DNA from 4 places in the Serratia sp. EC4 genome. Region 2 is predicted to be linked to each of the others. Evidence: predicted binding sites of a transcription regulator. Region 2 holds the regulator's gene; each other region holds the start of a gene.

Region 1 (4,665 bases), on a different contig from region 2:
CCGCTCGAGATGGCGCAGTGTCCGCGTCAGCATTCTCTGCGTCACGCCCGCTAATTGGCGGCTTATTTCGCCGTGGCGCAGCGGCCCGTGGGTGCCCAGGATATGCAATACCCCCAGCGACCAACGGTTGCCCGCATGCGCGAGGATCTCGCGCTTCAGCCCTTCATCGTCGTTGCTCAATGCTTCACAGAACACCTGCGAAAATTGCAGCAGCGCTTCCCGATCGCTCGTCATATTCCTCTCCGGTATCACGCGTGTACCTAATTGAACCCGTTTTTGTCAGCTGTCAGGATGACGCAGTGTCAAGACAGGAGGCAAGAATGAAATCCACAAATCCATCCATCAATACCGTGCTCATACTCGGCGCCGGTGAACTGGGGCTGCCGGTATTGCGTGCGATGAGCCGGCAGGCTCGGTTATATCCATCTTTAAAAATCAGCGTGCTGCTCCGGCCGGAGGCCGCCCGCGCCGTGAGCGGCCCGCTCCGGGCGCGGCGGGATGCGCTGGCGCGGCTCGGCATCGCCGTGGTGGAAGGCGATCTGCAGCAAAACGGCGTGGAGGCGCTGAGTGCGCTATTCCGTTCCTTCGACGCGGTGATCAACTGCAGCGGCTTTGTCGGCGGGGCGGGCACGCAGATAAAGATCACTCAGGCCGTCTTGCAAGCGGGCGTGGCGCGCTACTTCCCGTGGCAGTTCGGCGTGGACTACGATGTTGTCGGCAAAGGCAGCGGGCAACAGGTGTGGGATGAACAGCTCGAGGTGCGTCACCTGCTGCGTGCGCAGCGTGCGACGGAGTGGGTGATTGTTTCCACGGGCATTTTCACCAGCTACCTGTTTGACCCCGGCTTTGGCGTGGTGGACGCGGCAACCAAAACGGTGCGCGCGCTGGGCGACTGGCGCTACGCGGTGACGCTGACCACCCCCGAGGACATTGGCCGGCTGACGGCCGCGATTTTTTTCCATCGGCCCGCGTTTCGCAACCAGGTGGTCTATATCGCCGGCGACACGCTGACCTACCGCGAGCTTGCCGATGTCATGCAGGCGCGCTGGGGCGTGGAGGTCAACAGGATCCTGTTGGACAAAGAGCGGCTGCGGGAAGATGTGCGGAACCATCCGCGTGACGTCGGCGCCAAATACCGGCTGGCTTTCGCCCGGCCCGACGGCGTGGCGTGGGATAAGGCGAAAACCTTCAATGCGCGCCAGGGCATAGCCACCACCACCGCCGAACAGTGGCTGGCGCAGCAATGGCCGATCCCTCAGGACGGTTAATCGCCTGAGCGCCGCAGTCAGAACTGGCGCTGCATCCAGCGCACGTTCAGCCGCACCAGCGCGATGATGGCGCTGGAGAGCAGCCGCAGCCCGCCGGGCATGTCGCGGCGGCGAATGTCCAGCAGCAGCACGGTGCGCACCAGCGGGCTGTCGTTCCATACCTCGTGCTCGAAGGTATCGTCCCAGAGCATGAACTCCCCCTCGCGCAGCCGGTATTCGCGGCCGTCCACCTTCAGCACCGCCGCCGGCGCGCCGTCGGCGCGTTTGGGCATGTCCAGCACCAGATAGCCGCGCAGAATGCCGCGGAACGGACCGCGATGGGGCGGCACCTGTTTGCCGGGTGCCAGGAAGGAGAGCGACGCGGACAGCACGTCCGGCGAGGAGGCGATCAGCGCCGCCAGCGTCGGACAGCGCGCCAGGTTGCGGGGGATGGGCTGGCCATAGGCCTTCATGATGAACATGCGCCAGTCGCGCGCGTCGTTGGCGGAGATGGACGCCTGCTGGCTCATGATCTCGTGAAAGCGCGGGATATTGTGCAGATCGTGGGCGACCGTCAGCGCCTCTTCGCGGATCTGCCGCCATTGGGCGGTGAAGCGTTCGGCGTCGGGGAAGAGGGCCGCGCTGTCGAGCACCGGCTGGCCCTGGATGCGGCGATCGTAAACATTGCGCAGGGCAAGTACGGACCAATCATAAATCGCGGACATCATAATGACCTCGCCTCAGGAAACGCCAAAGGGACACTGCGCGCTTCTTCGGCGCGGCGCGTGGACGGCCGGGGAGAAACGGCAGGAAAAATTGGTACGCTTCAATAGATTAGCACAGCATTTGTGCAACCGTGTGTCTGCGAATGTGTCGAAATGCGGCGAAAAAAACCACACAATTAAAGTGTGACGCGTATCGCATTTAGCGGGCCGGTTGGTTAAAATATCGCGACTTGCCCGCACCTGTCCGGATTTTGTTTACCATGGAACACGCTCCCGTTTCGCGCTCAACCGCCTGGTTGCGCGTGGTCATCCTCGCCGTCTCGGCCTTTATTTTCAACACCACCGAGTTTATTCCAGTCGGTCTGCTGAGCGATATCGCCGCCAGCTTCTCGATGCAAACCGAACAGGTCGGCCTGATCATCACCATTTACGCCTGGATCGTCGCCGCCGCCTCGCTGGCGTGCATGCTGCTGACCAGCAAAATTGAGCGCCGCAAACTGTTGATCGGCGTGTTCATGCTGTTTATCGCCAGCCACGTGCTGACCGCCGTGGCCTGGAACTTCACCACGCTGGTTATCTCGCGCGCCGGCGTGGCGCTGGCGCACTCGGTGTTCTGGTCGATCACCGCCTCGCTGGCGATCCGCGTGGCGCCGCCGGGCAAGAAAGCCCAGGCGCTGAGCCTGCTGGCGGGCGGCACCGCGCTGGCGATGGTGCTCGGGTTGCCGCTCGGGCGGGTGGTCGGGCAACTGCTCGGCTGGCGCATGACCTTTATCGGCATCGCGGTGTGCGCCACGCTGGCGCTGGTGCTGCTGTGGCGCCTGCTGCCGGTGCTGAAAAGCGAGCACTCCGGTTCGCTGGCCAGCGTGCCGCTGCTGTTCAAACGCCCGGCGCTGGTGGCGCTGTACATGCTGACCATCATTGTGGTGACGGCGCACTTCACCGCCTACAGCTACATCGAGCCGTTTATCCAGACCGTGGCCGGGCTGTCGGAGAACTTCACCACGCTGATGCTGCTGCTGTTCGGCGCCGCCGGCATCGTCGGCAGCCTGCTGTTCAGCCGCTACAGCGAGCGGTTTCCTTCCGGCTTCTTCATCGGCGCCATCACGCTGCTGGCCTTGAGCCTGCTGCTGCTGTTGCCGGCGGCCGGCAGCGAAAGCCACCTGACGGTGCTGTGCATCTTCTGGGGGATGGCGATCATGGCGATCGGCCTGTCGATGCAGGCCAAAGTTCTGAGCCTGGCGCCGGACGCTACCGACGTGGCGATGGCGATTTTCTCCGGCCTGTACAACTTCGGCATCGGCAGCGGCGCGCTGCTGGGCAACCAGGTGAGTCTGCATCTGGGCATGGGCAACATCGGCTTCGTCGCCGCGCCGCTGGCGCTGATCGCCCTCGGCTGGTGCCTGTTGAGCGTCTACCGCAGCGAACGGCTGCAGCAGCACCACAGCCGTTAACCTGCGGCATCCCGCGCTGCATTTTCCTGCTATAAAACAGGCTGCTGCAGCGTTTTATGCTTAACTTTTTTTCATAGTCTGCTAATTAAAAATTTAACTCCGACGCCGCTTCGCTAGCATAGAAAGTCATCAAAAATGTTAATGCGAGGTTAACGGTGAGTGACTCTGTAGCGGCGTCGCCGATCCATGCGCGGGATTTGGCGGCCAGAATCGACGCCTTGCCCGCGTCGGCCGGCCTGTGGCGCTTTATCATTCTGCTGTCGCTGGGCGGCTTTTTCGAACTCTACGATCTGTTCCAGACCGGCTATATCAGCACCGGCCTTATCGCCGACGGCATTTTCCACACCGGCGCGCAGGGCGTCTTCGGCGTGTCGGATCAGGCGGCCTTCGCCTCCGCCACCTTTCTCGGCCTGTTCGTCGGCGCCAGCCTGCTGAGCCCGTACGCCGATCGCTTCGGCCGGCGCGCCACCTTTATGTTCGCCCTGATCTGGTATGGCGCCTTCTCGCTGCTGTTGGCGTTTCAACAGCAGGCGGAATGGGTGATCTTTCTGCGTTTTCTGGTGGGCGTCGGGCTCGGCATCGAGTTGGTGACCATCGATACCTACCTGACGGAGTGGGTGCCCGCGCATCTGCGTACCCGGGCTTTCGCCTTCGCGTTCTTCGTGCAGTTTCTGTCGGTGCCGGCGGTGGCGCTGATGTCCTGGTGGCTGGTGCCGCAGACGATTTGGGGCCTGAGCGGCTGGCGCTATGTGGTGATCGCCGGCGCGCTGGCTTCGCTGGTGATCTGGCTGGTGCGCAAGGGGCTGCCGGAGTCGCCGCGCTGGCTGGTGCAACAGCGGCGCTATGCGCAGGCCCGGCAGGTGATGCGGGACATGGAACGGCGCTGCGGCGTGGCGGCCGCGGACTTCCCGTCGCGCCCGGTTGACGATGCCGAGGGAGCGCCGCTGCGCGGCCGCTTTCGCGACATCTGGGCGCCGCAATATCGCGATCGCACGCTGATGCTGGTAGTGATGAATTTCTTTCAGGCCATCGGCTTCTTCGGCTTCGGCAACTGGTTGCCGGCGCTGCTGTCGGGCAAGGGCGCTTCGGTCACCCACAGCCTGCTGTACGCTTTCTTCATCACGCTGGCCTACCCGCTTGGCTCGCTGCTGTGCAGCTTCTACGCCGACAAGATGGAGAACAAGTGGCAGATCGTGTTGTCCTGCCTGGTGACGGTGATCTTCGGCTCGCTGTTCGCACTGC
Region 2 (4,665 bases):
TTCGCGCCGCCGAGCTGGAGGGCGACAGCTTCCACCGCTATACCCGGCCGGAAATGGACGCGGCGATCCGCAAGGCGCGCGATCTGGGCAGACACATCAGCTATTTCGGCCCCGAGGCCAACGACTTCGGCCTGCTGCAGCAGAGCTTTATCGAGTACGGTAAAAACGGCACCGGCCGTTCGCGCAAGTACCTGCACACCTACGACGAAGCGGTGCCCTACAATCAGGTGCCGGGCACCTTCACCCCGTGGGAGCCGCTGCCGGCGCCGACCGACGTGCTGTTCTACGAGGGGCTGCACGGCGGCGTGGTCACCGAGCACCATGACGTGGCCAAACACGTCGATCTGCTGGTCGGCGTGGTGCCGATCGTCAACCTGGAGTGGATCCAGAAGCTGATCCGCGATACCGGCGAACGCGGCCACTCCCGCGAAGCGGTGATGGATTCGGTGGTGCGCTCGATGGAAGACTACATCAACTACATTACGCCGCAATTCTCGCGCACCCACATCAACTTCCAGCGCGTGCCGACGGTGGACACCTCCAACCCGTTCGCCGCCAAGGCCATTCCCTCACTGGATGAAAGCTTCGTGGTGATCCACTTCCGCGGCCTGGACCAGATCGACTTCCCCTACTTGCTGGCGATGCTGCAGGGCTCGTTTATCTCGCACATCAATACGTTAGTGGTGCCGGGCGGCAAAATGGGGCTGGCGATGGAGCTGATCATGGCGCCGCTGGTGCAGCGGCTGCTGGAAGGCAAGAAAATCGAATAAGCGCGTTGAGCGCGGCGCCGAGCCGCGCTCCGTCTCGATTACGCCGGCTGGCGGATCTCGAAGCTGTGGGTCACCGTGGCGGCCTTGTTGAGCATCAGCGCCACCGAGCAGTACTTCTCCGCCGACAGGTTCACCGCTCGCTCGACGATTTTGTCGGTCAGATCCTGGCCGGTAACGATGAAGTGCAGGTTGATATGGGTGAACAAGCGCGGGGCTTCTTCGCGGCGCTCGGAGGTCAGCTTCACCTCGCAGTCGCGCACGTCGTTGCGCCCTTTTTGCAGGATGGAGACCACGTCGATCGCGCTGCAGCCGCCCACCGACATCAGCACCATCTCCATCGGGCTGGGCGCTTTATCACCGGCGTTGCCGTCCATCAGCACCTGATGGCCGGAGGCCGATTCACCCAAAAACGTTAACCCTTCCACCCATTTAACTCTTGCCTGCATTCTGGTCACTCCGGTTGATTTCTTAAAATCAGAGTACGCTTTCGCATAGAAACAGGCAACGTAACCTGATGCTAATCATGCTGAAGCGAGACAACACGAGACACCCGCCTTACTCTGTGCTACAAACAGAGCCGCAATAAATCTTTCCGGGACACTGTATTTCAGGGAAACGCCCAGAGAAAGGCTCCTTTACCGGTATGTTAACAGAATGTAGCTTGCAGCGCTTACGGCAAGTTAATATGCTAGAGCGACAGCGTATTTTTATGACACGCCTCAAAACTTGCCGGTAGCCCTCGCTCATGACTGCGGCTACAGGCGGGTTTTACAGGGAACTCTGACCCCTGTGACACAAGGCAGCGATAACAACAGAGGATAACAGCGAATGGTTCTCGGCAAACCGCAAACAGACCCTACTCTCGAATGGTTCCTGTCTCATTGCCATATCCACAAATATCCATCGAAGAGTACGCTGATTCACCAAGGTGAAAAGGCCGAAACGCTTTACTACATCGTGAAAGGCTCCGTCGCGGTGCTGATCAAGGATGAAGAAGGTAAAGAGATGATCCTGTCCTACCTCAACCAGGGGGATTTCATCGGCGAGCTCGGATTGTTCGAAGAAGGCCAGGAGCGCAGCGCCTGGGTTCGCGCGAAAACCGCCTGTGAAGTGGCCGAAATTTCCTACAAGAAATTCCGCCAACTGATCCAGGTGAACCCGGACATCCTGATGCGTCTGTCCGCCCAAATGGCGAGCCGCCTGCAGGTCACCTCCGAAAAAGTGGGCAACCTCGCCTTCCTGGACGTGACCGGCCGCATCGCGCAAACCCTGCTGAATCTGGCGAAGCAACCCGACGCCATGACTCACCCGGACGGCATGCAGATCAAGATCACCCGTCAGGAGATCGGCCAGATCGTCGGCTGCTCGCGTGAAACCGTTGGCCGTATTCTGAAAATGCTGGAAGATCAAAACCTGATTTCCGCCCACGGCAAAACCATTGTCGTCTACGGCACCCGTTAATCTCCGAAGAAACGGCGCAATCTGCGCCGTTTTTTTATCTGCTCTCTGCCATGTGGCGCCGCCTGATCTACCACCCGGAAATCAACTACGCACTGCGACAAACGCTGGTGTTGTGCCTGCCGGTGCTGTTCGGCCTGCTGATAGGCCAGCTGCAGCTCGGCCTGATGTTCTCTCTGGTGCCCGCCTGCTGCAATATCGCCGGTCTGGACACGCCGCATAAGCGCTTCTTTAAACGGCTGATCGTCGGCGGCTCGCTGTTCGCCTTCAGCAGCGTGCTGTTGCAACAGGCGCTGCTGTGGCACGTACCGCTGCCGGCGCTGATGCTGGGCCTGGCGCTGCTGCTCGGCGTCACCGGTGAAATCAGCCCGCTGCACGCCCGGCTATTGCCGGCGGCGCTGGTGGCCGCCATTTTCGCTCTCAGCACGGCCGGCACGGTGCCTCTCTGGCAGGCGCCGCTGCTGTACGCGATCGGCACCGTCTGGTACGGCTTATTCACCTGGTTCTGGTTCAAGCTGTGGAAAGAGCAGCCGATGCGCGAGACGCTGAGCCAGCTCTACCTGGAGCTGGCGGACTATTTCGAAGCCAAATACTCACTTCTGACCCAGCACACCGATCCGCAAACCGCGCTGCCGCCGCTGCTGGTGCGCCAGCAAAAGGTGATGGATCTGATCAGCCTTTTGTACCAACAGCTCAATTTCCTGCCGCACGCCAACAACCTCGAACAAAAGCGCCTGCAGCGCGCCTTTCAGGTGGCGATGGATCTGCAGGAGCACATCACCGTCAGCCTGCATTTGCCGGAGGAAGTGCAAAAACTGGTGGAGCAGAGCCAGGCCGAAGCGATCATTCGCCGCAATGCACTGGTGATCGCCGGCCGGCTGCGCGTGGTGGCGCACGATATCCTCTACCATCAGCATTCGAAGCGCTTCTCCATGAGCCACGAACTGGCGGCGCTGGAAAAAATGGCGGCGCAGCATCCCGATAACCCGGTCGGCCAGTTTTGTTATTACCACTTCAGCCGCATCGCCCGCCTGCTGCGCACCCAGCATCCGCTGTACCGCCGCGACCTGATGCCCGGCCAGCACCGCCTGCCGTTTTGGCCGGCGCTGGCCAGCTATCTGTCGTTCAAATCCACCGCCCTGCGCAACGCCGCGCGGCTGGGGGTGACGCTGGCGGTCGGCAGCAGCCTGGGTGCGGTCTTCAACCTGCCGAAGCCATACTGGATCCTGCTCACCATCATGCTGGTGAGCCAAAACGGGTATAACGCCACCCGGGTGCGTATTCAGCACCGTGCGCTGGGCACGATTGCCGGACTGTTGCTGGCGGCCGGGCTGCTGCAGCTGCAGCTGCCGGAGGGAGAAACGCTGAGCATCATGCTGGTGATCACCCTGCTGGCCTACCTGGTTTCGCGCAAGAACTACGGGCTGTCGGTGATTGGCTTTACGGTCACGGCGGTTTACACCCTGCAGCTGCTGGCGCTGAACGGCTCGCATTTTCTGGTACCGCGCCTGATCGATACGCTGATAGGCTGCGTGCTGGCGTTCGGCGGCACCATTTGGCTGTGGCCGCAGTGGCAAAGCGGGCTGCTGCGCAAGAATGCCCATCAGGCGCTGGAACACGATCAAACCGCGCTGCGGCTGATGCTGAAGCAACCGGAACCGGACGCCACCGCATTGGCCTATACCCGCATGCAGGTCAACCAGGCGCACAACGCGCTGTTCACCTCGCTCAATCAGGCGATGCAGGAACCGGGGTTCGCGTCGAATTATCTGGCGGACATGCGGCTGTGGGTCACTCACAGCCAGTTCATCGTCGAACACCTGAACGCCATGACCATTCTGGCGCGCGAGCACTACATGCTGACGCCGAAACTGGCGGAAGCCTATCTACAAACCTGTGAAATCGCGCTGCAAAGCTGTCAGCAGCGGTTGGAATACGACGGCCCGAGCAGCGGCAACAGCGGCATCATGCAGCCGCCGGATCTGCATCCGGAGATGCCCGTCACCGAGATGGAACGTCATTTGCGGCGCATCCTGTCGCACCTGAACGTGATGCATACCATTTCGTCGCTGGCCTGGCGCCAGCGCCCGCACCACGGCATCTGGCTCAAGCGCAAACTGCGCGATCAATAAGGGCGCGGCATGCCGCGCCCCGTTATGCGCCGCACGGGCTTCAGGCGTTGATCACATCCTGCACCGCCAGCTCGAACAGCGCCATGCCGGCCTCGATATCCTGCAGCTCCACCACCAGCGACGGCGCGAAACGGATCACGTTCGGCCCGGCGTTGAGGATCATCAGCCCACGCGCGGCGGCGGCGGTGAGGAAATCGCGCGCTTTGCCGTGATAATGCGGCGTCAGTTCGGCGCCGATCAGTAACCCCATGCCGCGAATGGCGGTGAAAATACCGTATTTATCGCCGATATCCTGCAAAGCCTGC
Region 3 (4,665 bases), on a different contig from region 2:
ACTCATTCTGCCGGGCGATCTGCCGCCGGGTGAAGGGGGCGCGCTGTGAGCTACGCCTTTACCGACACCCACTGCCATTTCGATTTCCCACCCTTTACCGGACACGAGGCCGAAAGCCTGACGCGGGCGGCAAGCGCCGGCGTGCAGCGCATCATCGTCCCGACGGTCACTGCCGATCGCTTTGCGCGGGTGCTGCGGCTGGCGCAGGATCACGCGCCGCTGTTCGCCGCGCTGGGGCTGCACCCGCTGTATATCGCGCAGCATCATGAGCCGCAGCTGGAGCAGTTGGCGGCGCTGTTGGCCGAACGGCCGCGCAAGCTGGTGGCGGTGGGGGAGATTGGGCTCGATCTGTATATGGACAACCCGCAGTTCGAGCGCCAGCAAAGCGTGCTGCTGGCCCAGCTGAGGCTGGCGAAACAGCATGACCTGCCGGTGATCCTGCACTCGCGCCGCACCCACGATCAGCTGGCCGCGGCGCTGCGGCGCATGCAACTGCCGCGCCGCGGCGTGGTGCACGGCTTCGCCGGCAGCCTGTCGCAGGCGCAGGCGTTTATCCGCCTCGGCTATTACATCGGTGTGGGCGGCACCATCACCTATGAGCGGGCGCAGAAAACGCGCGGCGTGATGGCGCAGCTGCCGCTTGAGGCGCTGCTGCTGGAGACGGATGCGCCGGACATGCCGCTGGCCGGCTATCAGGGGCAGCCGAATCGCCCCGAGCGCGCCGCCGAGGTGTTTCACACGCTGTGCGAGCTGCGGCCGGAACCGGCCGACGAGATCGCCGCTCACCTGCAACGCAATACCCAGTCACTGTTTGCCATGCCGGATTGACGAGCTTATAACGTGACCTGCGTCACGTTATAAGATTTTCATTTGCGTCTCGTTGTATACATTTGTGACATAAATCGGTGCGAGGGTGACCTCGCTCAGTATAATCCCCCCGAAACTCTCCAATAGCAGACCTCTCTTCATGAGCAGGGATGTATTTTATTTTTTGCAACAGGGAAACTTTGCATGCAACTCATCATGAGTCTGGTCGGTATGGCGGTGCTGATCGCCATTGCGGTGCTGCTCTCCAGCAACCGTCGGGCCATCAAATTGCGCACCGTCGTGTGGGCGTTCATCATTCAGGTCGGCATCGGCGCGCTGGTGCTGTACGTGCCGCTGGGCCGCAGCATCCTCGGCAGTATGTCTAACGGCGTGGCAAACGTTATCGCCTACGGCAATCAGGGCATTTCGTTCATTTTCGGCGGGCTGGTGTCCGACAAGATGTTCGAGGTGTTCGGCGGCGGCGGCTTCGTGTTCGCGCTGCGCGTCCTGCCGGTGATCGTGTTCTTCTCCTCGCTGATTGCGGTGCTGTACTACCTCGGCATCATGCAGTTGGTGATCCGCGTGCTGGGCGGCGGCCTGCACAAGCTGCTGGGCACCTCGCGCACCGAATCGCTGTCGGCGACCGCCAACATTTTCGTCGGCCAGACCGAAGCGCCGCTGGTGGTGCGCCCCTATATCGCCACCATGAGCCAGTCAGAACTGTTCGCCGTGATGTGCGGCGGCCTGGCTTCGGTAGCCGGTTCGGTGTTGGCGGGGTACGCGCAGATGGGCGTGCCGCTGGAATACCTGATCGCCGCATCCTTCATGGCCGCGCCGGGCGGGCTGCTGTTCGCCAAGCTGATGGTGCCGGAAACCGAGCAGACCCACGATAAAGACGATGCGATGAAGCTAATCGCCGAAGAGGATCGTCCGGCCAACGTGATCGATGCGGCGGCTTCCGGCGCGGCTTCCGGCATGCAGCTGGCGCTGAACGTCGGTGCGATGCTGCTGGCGTTTATCGCGCTGATCGCCTTGCTTAACGGCATTCTCGGCGGTATCGGCGGCTGGTTCGACTATCCTCAGCTGTCGCTTGAGCTGATCCTCGGCTGGGTGTTCTCACCGATCGCCTTCCTGATCGGCGTGCCGTGGAGCGAAGCGATGACCGCCGGTTCGTTCATCGGGCAGAAGATCATCGTCAACGAGTTCGTCGCCTACATGAACTTCGGCGCCTATCTGCGCCCGGACGACGTGGTGGCGGCGGAAGGCCTGCAGGTGCTGTCGACGCACACCAAGGCGATCATCTCCTTCGCGTTGTGCGGCTTCGCCAACCTCTCCTCGGTGGCGATCCTGCTGGGCGGTCTGGGCAGCATGGCGCCCAACCGTCGCCACGACATCGCGCGCTTCGGTCTGAAGGCCGTGGCGGCGGGTACGCTGTCCAACTTGATGAGTGCCACCATCGCCGGCTTCTTCCTGGCGCTGTAAGCCATCACGGAGCCCGCGACGGCGCGACCGATCGCGGGACTCCGCCTATACTCTAAGCAACGCGGGTGCTTGCCGCATCCGCGATCTTCAGCCGCTTCTTTAGCGAATTTGTGAACGATATCGCGTTATTTTGTGATGTTCTTCACATATAATTCCGGTCTGTTACAGTGCTATTTCATATAGTGTGACGATGAACGCGAATCGCCTTCGGCATTCGTGTTCAAATAGCTATTACTGGCCGGCCGCAAGGCGGGTGGCCATGTGCGGTGAGAAGGATCTCAGTTGCCGCCGCGGGAACGCCGTTCCCCAGCGCTATCTTCATGGAACCAAGTCCGCTCGCCAACACCCAGGTACTCAGTTGGAGAGTTTTATGACCGAATTAACCGCAGCAGCGCAACGTGCGCTGAACTTGATGGATTTAACCACGCTGAATGATGATGACACCGACGAGAAAGTGATCGCGCTCTGTCGTCAGGCCAACAGCCCGGCCGGCCACACGGCGGCCATCTGCATCTACCCGCGTTTTATCCCGGTGGCGCGTAAGGCGCTGCGCGAGCAAGGCACGCCGGACATCCGCATCGCCACCGTGACCAACTTCCCGCATGGCAATGACGATATCGACATCGCGCTGGCGGAAACCCGTGCGGCGATCGCCTATGGCGCGGATGAAGTGGACGTGGTGTTCCCATACCGCGCGCTGATCGCCGGCAACGAACAGGTCGGCTTCGAGCTGGTGAAACAGTGCAAGCAGGCTTGCCAGGCGGCCAACGTGCTGCTGAAAGTGATCATCGAAACCGGTGAGCTGAAACAGGCCGATTTGATCCGCAAGGCGTCCGAGATCGCCATCAAGGCCGGGGCGGACTTTATCAAGACCTCCACCGGCAAGGTGCCGGTCAACGCCACCCTGGAGAGCGCCGAGCTGATGATGTCGGTGATCCGCGATATGGGCGTGGCGAAGACGGTGGGCTTCAAGCCGGCCGGCGGCGTGCGCACCGCGGAAGACGCGCTGCATTATCTGCAACTTGCCGATCGTATTCTGGGCGAAGGGTGGGCCGATGCGCGGCATTTCCGCTTTGGCGCTTCCAGCCTGCTGGCCAGCTTGCTGACCGCGCTGGGCCACCAGACCCAGACCGCCGGCGGCGGCTACTGATCGATTTCGTTGGCGGGCGCCAGGCGCGCCCGTCTGCACCGACTCTCGGCGACACAGGGGGATGCCTTGTTCCTGGCTCAAGAAATTATTCGTAAGAAACGCGACGGCCAGCCGTTAAGCGAAGCGGAAATCCGCTTTTTCATCAACGGCATTCGCGACAACGTGGTGTCGGAAGGGCAGATCGCCGCGCTGGCGATGACCATTTATTTCCATGACATGAGCATGCCGGAGCGCGTGGCGCTCACCATGGCGATGCGCGATTCCGGCACCGTGCTGGACTGGAAGAGTTTGGCGCTGAATGGCCCGATCGTCGACAAGCATTCGACCGGCGGCGTGGGCGACGTGACCTCGCTGATGCTCGGCCCGATGGTGGCGGCCTGCGGCGGCTATGTGCCGATGATCTCCGGCCGCGGCCTGGGGCATACCGGCGGCACGCTGGACAAACTGGAAGCCATTCCGGGCTTCAATATTTTCCCGGACGATAACGCCTTCCGCAAAATCATTCAGGACGTCGGCGTGGCGATCATCGGCCAGACCAGCTCGCTGGCGCCGGCGGACAAGCGTTTTTACGCCACCCGCGACATCACCGCCACCGTGGATTCGATCCCGCTGATCACCGCCTCCATTCTGGCCAAGAAACTGGCGGAAGGGCTGGATGCGCTGGTGATGGACGTGAAGGTTGGCTCGGGCGCCTTTATGCCGACCTATGCCCTGTCGCAAGATTTGGCGCAGGCGATCGTCGGCGTGGCCAACGGCGCGGGCTGCAAGACCACCGCGCTGCTGACCGACATGAACCAGGTGCTGGCTTCCAGCGCCGGCAACGCGGTGGAAGTGCGCGAAGCGGTGCGCTTCCTGACCGGCGAATACCGCAACCCGCGCCTGCTGGAAGTGACGCTGGCGCTGTGCGTGGAGATGCTGCTGTCCGGCGGCCTGGCGCAAGACGAGGCCGATGCGCGCGCCAAGCTGCAGGCGGTGCTGGACAACGGCAAAGCGGCTGAGGTGTTTGGCCGCATGGTGGCGGCGCAGCAAGGGCCGATAGACTTCGTCGAACGTTATGATAGCTATCTGCCGGCGGCAACGCTGAGCAAGCCGGTGTATGCTGAAAAGCCGGGCATCATCAGCGCCATGGATACCCGCGCGCTGGGTATGGCGGTGGTGTCGCTGGGCGGCGGCCGCCGCCGGGCGAGCGACGCCATCGATTACAGCGTTGGCCTGACCGAGGTAGC
Region 4 (4,665 bases), on a different contig from region 2:
TCGACTGCGGCACGGCGTCGTCCACCAGCCCCATGCGCAGCGCCTGGCGGGCGCGAATGTGCTTGCCGGTCAGGATCATGTCCAGCGCCTTGGCGGCGCCGATCAGGCGCGGCAGGCGCTGAGTGCCGCCAGAGCCCGGCAGCAGGCCCAGTTGCACTTCCGGCAGACCGAGCGCGGTTTTGTCATCCAGCGAACAGACGCGGCCGTGGCAGGCCAGCGCCAACTCCAGGCCGCCGCCAAGGCAGGCGCCGTGGATGGCGGCCACCACCGGCACCGGGAAGGCGGCGATCTGCGCCAGCGTGCTCTGCCCTTTCTTGGCCAGCGTTTCCGCCTCTTTGGCGCTGGTGCAGGCAGCGATCATAGTGATGTCGGCGCCGGCGATAAACGAGTCCGGCTTGCCGGAAACGATCACCAGCCCTTCCAGCGCGGTATGCTGCTGCGCCCGGATCAGCACGTCATTCACCTGTTCGACGAACTCGGCCTTGAGCGTATTGACCTTGTCGCCCGGCACGTCGATGGTGATCACGCCGATATTGTCGGGGCGAATCGTCAGCTGAAAGGCCGACGGTTTGGCCCGCTGTTCGTGCAATGCGTTTTCGGCACTCATTATTCCACCTCCACGATCATCGCGGCGCCTAACCCGCCGGCGGCGCAGGCGGTGGTCAGGCCCAACCCGCCGCCGCGGCGTTTCAGCTCGCGCAGCGTCTGGGTGATCATGCGCGCGCCGGTGGCGGCGAACGGGTGGCCATAGGCGATGGAACCGCCCAAGACGTTGAATTTGTCCATGTCCACCTCGCCGATCGCCTGGCTGCGGCCAAGCTTCTCGCGGGCGAACGCTTCGCTGGCGAACATCTTCAGGTTAGCCAGCGTTTGCGCGGCGAAAGCTTCATGCATGTCGATGAGCGTCAGATCGGCCAGACCGATGCCGGCGCGATCCAGCGCCAGCGGCGTAGCGTAAGAAGGCCCCAGCAGCATGTCTTCCCACACGTCGATGGCGGCGAAGGCGAAACTGCGCAGATAGCCGAGCGGCTGCAGCCCCAGCGCTTTGGCGCGCGATTCGCTCATCATCAATACCGCCGCCGCGCCGTCGGTCAGCGGCGTGCTGTTGGCCGCGGTGACGCTGCCATGCTTGCGATCGAACGCCGGTTTCAGCTTGGCGTAAGAAGCCAGGCTGGAGTCTTTGCGGATATTGTTGTCTTCGGAAAGCTGGGCGCGGTAAGGCGGCACGTAGGCGGTCATCACCTCGTCGCGCAGCCACCCCTCCCGCCAGGCTCTGGCCGCCAGTTCGTGGGAACGGTGCGCCAGCGCATCCTGCGCTTCGCGGGTGATGCCGTGGCTTTTCGCCATCTGCTCAGCGGTATCGCCCATGCGCAGACCGGTGGAATACTCCGCCACCGCCGGCGGCACCGGCATCAGATCGCGGAATTTCAGCCGGCTGAACAGTTTGAGACGCTGCGACAGCGTGCGCGCCTTGTTGACGTCCACCAGCGTGCGCGCCAACGCCTTGCTGACCCCGATCGGCAAGACGGAAGAAGAGTCCGCCCCGCCGGCGATGCCGACGCTGATGCTGCCGGCCATGATGCTCTCCGCCACGTTGGCGATCGCCTGGAAGCTGGTGGCGCAGGCGCGCGACACGCTGTAAGCGTCGGTATGAACGCTCATGCCGGTGCCAAGCACGATTTCACGCGCGATGTTCGGCGCCTCGGGCATTTGCACCACCTGGCCGAACACCAGCTGTTCGATCAGTTGCGGATCGATGCCGCTGCGCGCCAATAGCTCGCTCACCGCCGTTTTCCCTAAATCCACCGCCGGAATGCCGTGATAGGCAGTCGCCTGTTTGGCAAAGGGGGTACGCAGTCCATTCACAATCGCAATGCGGTCACCATGACGGGTCACCAACGGCAGTGCCTTACTCATAAATGCTCCCGAAGAAAATAACGTCAGCGCAATGGGCAGAAAGAGGTCTGACCTGATGAGGTCATTGTTAACCAAACGGTTACATTTGGCAAACCGGCAGAGATCAAAACTGCGAGCAGGCGCACTTTCTATGGGGAACGAGGCGGAGAAGGAAATCCCCGGCGCGCAGCAGGCGGCGCCGGGGGTAAAGCGGGGATTAACGCAGGCCGAGCTGGAAGATCAGGGTTTCCGCCTGGCAGGCGAAGGTGAAATCGGCCTCCAACTGCACGCCGCCGTCAACCGGTTTAATGCTACTGCTGATGTCACAAGGATCGGACTCGACCGCGCGCGCCTTTTCGCTCAGGGCCGCCAGCATCGCCTCCGCATCTTGTTGATTACCGAACACCTGGCTGTAGGACGCGGTGCAATCGGTGTTATCCATCACGGTGCCGACATCCACGCAGCAACACGCGGCAGTTTCCTGGGCGCTGCATTTATTAATTGCATCTGACATGATTGGTTCTCCTCAAGGGCCTCTGTTATCAGCCCAAATTGCCGTTTCACTCACCGGCACAAAGCCACAAAATTCTGCGGGTATTTTACGCTTCCACGCCGGCAATCACTAGCACTTACTTTTACTGGGTGTTTTAAGTGATGGAAATCACAAATAAAAATGAGCATCTGCTAAGGAACGGTAAGAATTTTGTTATTTACCGCTGGCTTTTTGTTAAGCAGATCTCTTTTTTGATATCAGGTTGGAAATATTTCAAAAACAAACTTGCAACAATTTCACAGGTCAGACCTATACTTCAGCCACTGGTCTGATTTGTCTGAACGATAACGGACCCTACAATCCCGCGCTCCTTGTTACTTCGTGTAACAATAGTTTAAATAATAAACACATAATGAGGTTTTGGTCATGAGCCAGAAAAACCTATTGACTAAATCAGCTCTCGCAGCTGCAGTGGCAATTATTTCTTCAAACGTGTCTGCCGCAGGATTCCAGCTGAATGAGTTCTCATCAGCTGGTTTAGGACGTTCGTATTCTGGCGAAGGCGCCATGGCGGATACGGCGGCTTCCGCAAGCCGCAACCCGGCGTTGTTGATGATGTATACCCGCCCCGAGCTGTCCATCGGCGCAGTCTTCATCGACCCGGACGTTGACATCACCGGCAAATCGCCTTCCGGCGCCAGCCTGGACTCCAAAAATATCGCCCCTGTCGCCTGGGTGCCGAACCTGCATTATGTTCACCCGATTAACGATCAGTTCGCCGTAGGCGGCTCGGTCACCAGCAACTTCGGTTTGGCGACCGAATTCAACGACGGTTATACCGCCGGCGCTTACGGCGGTAAGACCGATCTGACTACCGTTAACCTCAACCTGAGCGGCGCCTACCGTCTGAATCAACACTTCAGCTTCGGTCTGGGCTTCGATGCGGTGTACGCCAAAGCCAAACTGGAACGTTACGCCGGTGAATTGCCGAAACTGCTTGCAGGTCAAGGCCTGCAAACCGGTAGATTAACGCCTCAGCAAGCCGGAATGATCGCTCAAATCCCTGGCGATACCCAGATTTCTCACCTGAAAGGCGATAAATGGGGTTACGGCTGGAACGCCGGCATCCTGTACGAAGTGGATGAAAACAACCGTTACGGCTTCACCTATCGCTCTGAAGTCAAAATCAAGTTCGACGGCGATTACAAGAGCAGCCTGCCAGCACAATTCAACCCTCTGACTCAATCTCTGGGCTTAGGCTTGCCTTGGGGCACCAGCGGCAGCACCATCCCGGGTTCTCTGGATCTCAACCTGCCGGAAATGTGGGAGCTGTCCGGTTACAACAAAGTGGCGCCGCAGTGGGCCATTCACTACAGCCTGGCCTATACCAGCTGGAGTCAGTTCCAGGAGTTGAGAGCCACCGGCAACAATGGTCAGACGCTGTTCGAGAAGCATGAAGGCTTCCGCGATGCCTACCGTATCGCGCTGGGCACCACCTACTTCTACGACGACAACTGGACATTCCGGACCGGTATCGCCTTCGATGACAGCCCGGTGCCCGCCCAAAACCGTTCGATCTCCATTCCCGATCAGGACCGTTTCTGGCTGAGTGCCGGTACTACCTATGCGTTCAACAAAGACGCCTCGGTTGATGTCGGCGTGTCCTACATGCACGGCCAGAAAGTCACCATCAACGAAGGCCCTTACACCTTCAACTCGGTGGGTAAAGCCTGGCTGTACGGCGCCAACTTCAACTACCGCTTCTAATCTCGCCTGAGATGGATGCCAAAGCGCCCCCTGGGGCGCTTTTTCTTTGCCTGCCGCTTGCCGCCGGCATAAAAAAACCCGCCTGACGGCGGGTTTTCATTGGCATAATGCCCGGGATTACTGCGAGTCGATCTCGTCCAGTTCGCCCTGAATCGCCTTGGCGTTCGGGTTCTCTTCCGGCTTGAGCGAGCCGCCGTTGGCGATGAAATCGTGGCGCTGGAAGTAAGCCTCGCGCACCATGACATAAGGATCGGAAGAGTTGCGCAGCAGGCCGTCGGAATCCAGCAGTTGAGCACGGGTTTCGATACCCTCGACCACCCATTTGCCCGCCGACATCCAGAAGGTCAGGTAGCTCAGCATCGGATACAGCGTATCCGCAAAGTCGCCGCCTTCGTCACGCAGCGTGAAGCTGCCGTAGCCCGGCAACATCACGTACGGGCCGTAACCCACATCGTAATGACCCAGCGTGCTGCCGAAGCGGTTCGGTTCTTCGCGCGCCAGTTTCGGGT

The links. Region 2 encodes CRP, which controls carbon source genes, mostly activating them, when cyclic AMP is high. Its sites were predicted from a motif close to ATGTGANNNNNNTCACAT; they were not measured.
Region 1: ACP39K_RS04740 (sugar transporter) is a predicted target of CRP. The motif match lies at 2,154-2,171, and genes of this name have one in related genera.
Region 3: deoC (deoxyribose-phosphate aldolase) is a predicted target of CRP. The motif match lies at 2,420-2,437, and genes of this name have one in related genera.
Region 4: ACP39K_RS05990 (YfcZ/YiiS family protein) is a predicted target of CRP. The motif match lies at 2,546-2,563, and genes of this name have one in related genera.

What each region holds. Positions count from the first base shown of each region.
Region 1 covers NZ_JBNIDE010000001.1:1,010,555-1,015,219, reverse strand. Annotated here, with positions in the region: gene ACP39K_RS04755 (winged helix-turn-helix transcriptional regulator) at 1-234, opposite strand, end outside; gene ACP39K_RS04750 (aromatic alcohol reductase) at 321-1,268, shown strand; gene ACP39K_RS04745 (aspartyl/asparaginyl beta-hydroxylase domain-containing protein) at 1,286-1,972, opposite strand; gene ACP39K_RS04740 (sugar transporter) at 2,233-3,423, shown strand; gene ACP39K_RS04735 (MFS transporter) at 3,579-4,665, shown strand, end outside.
Region 2 covers NZ_JBNIDE010000007.1:189,280-193,944, reverse strand. Annotated here, with positions in the region: gene ACP39K_RS18975 (phosphoribulokinase) at 1-770, shown strand, start outside; gene ACP39K_RS18970 (OsmC family protein) at 809-1,216, opposite strand; gene crp (cAMP-activated global transcriptional regulator CRP) at 1,599-2,231, shown strand; gene ACP39K_RS18960 (YccS/YhfK family putative transporter) at 2,282-4,360, shown strand; gene argD (bifunctional acetylornithine/succinyldiaminopimelate transaminase) at 4,401-4,665, opposite strand, start outside.
Region 3 covers NZ_JBNIDE010000004.1:228,570-233,234, reverse strand. Annotated here, with positions in the region: gene ACP39K_RS14535 (patatin-like phospholipase family protein) at 1-49, shown strand, start outside; gene ACP39K_RS14530 (metal-dependent hydrolase) at 46-828, shown strand; gene ACP39K_RS14525 (NupC/NupG family nucleoside CNT transporter) at 1,012-2,289, shown strand; gene deoC (deoxyribose-phosphate aldolase) at 2,660-3,439, shown strand; gene deoA (thymidine phosphorylase) at 3,506-4,665, shown strand, end outside.
Region 4 covers NZ_JBNIDE010000001.1:1,276,629-1,281,293, forward strand. Annotated here, with positions in the region: gene fadJ (fatty acid oxidation complex subunit alpha FadJ) at 1-607, opposite strand, end outside; gene fadI (acetyl-CoA C-acyltransferase FadI) at 607-1,917, opposite strand; gene ACP39K_RS05990 (YfcZ/YiiS family protein) at 2,114-2,410, opposite strand; gene fadL (long-chain fatty acid transporter FadL) at 2,816-4,156, shown strand; gene mlaA (phospholipid-binding lipoprotein MlaA) at 4,274-4,665, opposite strand, start outside.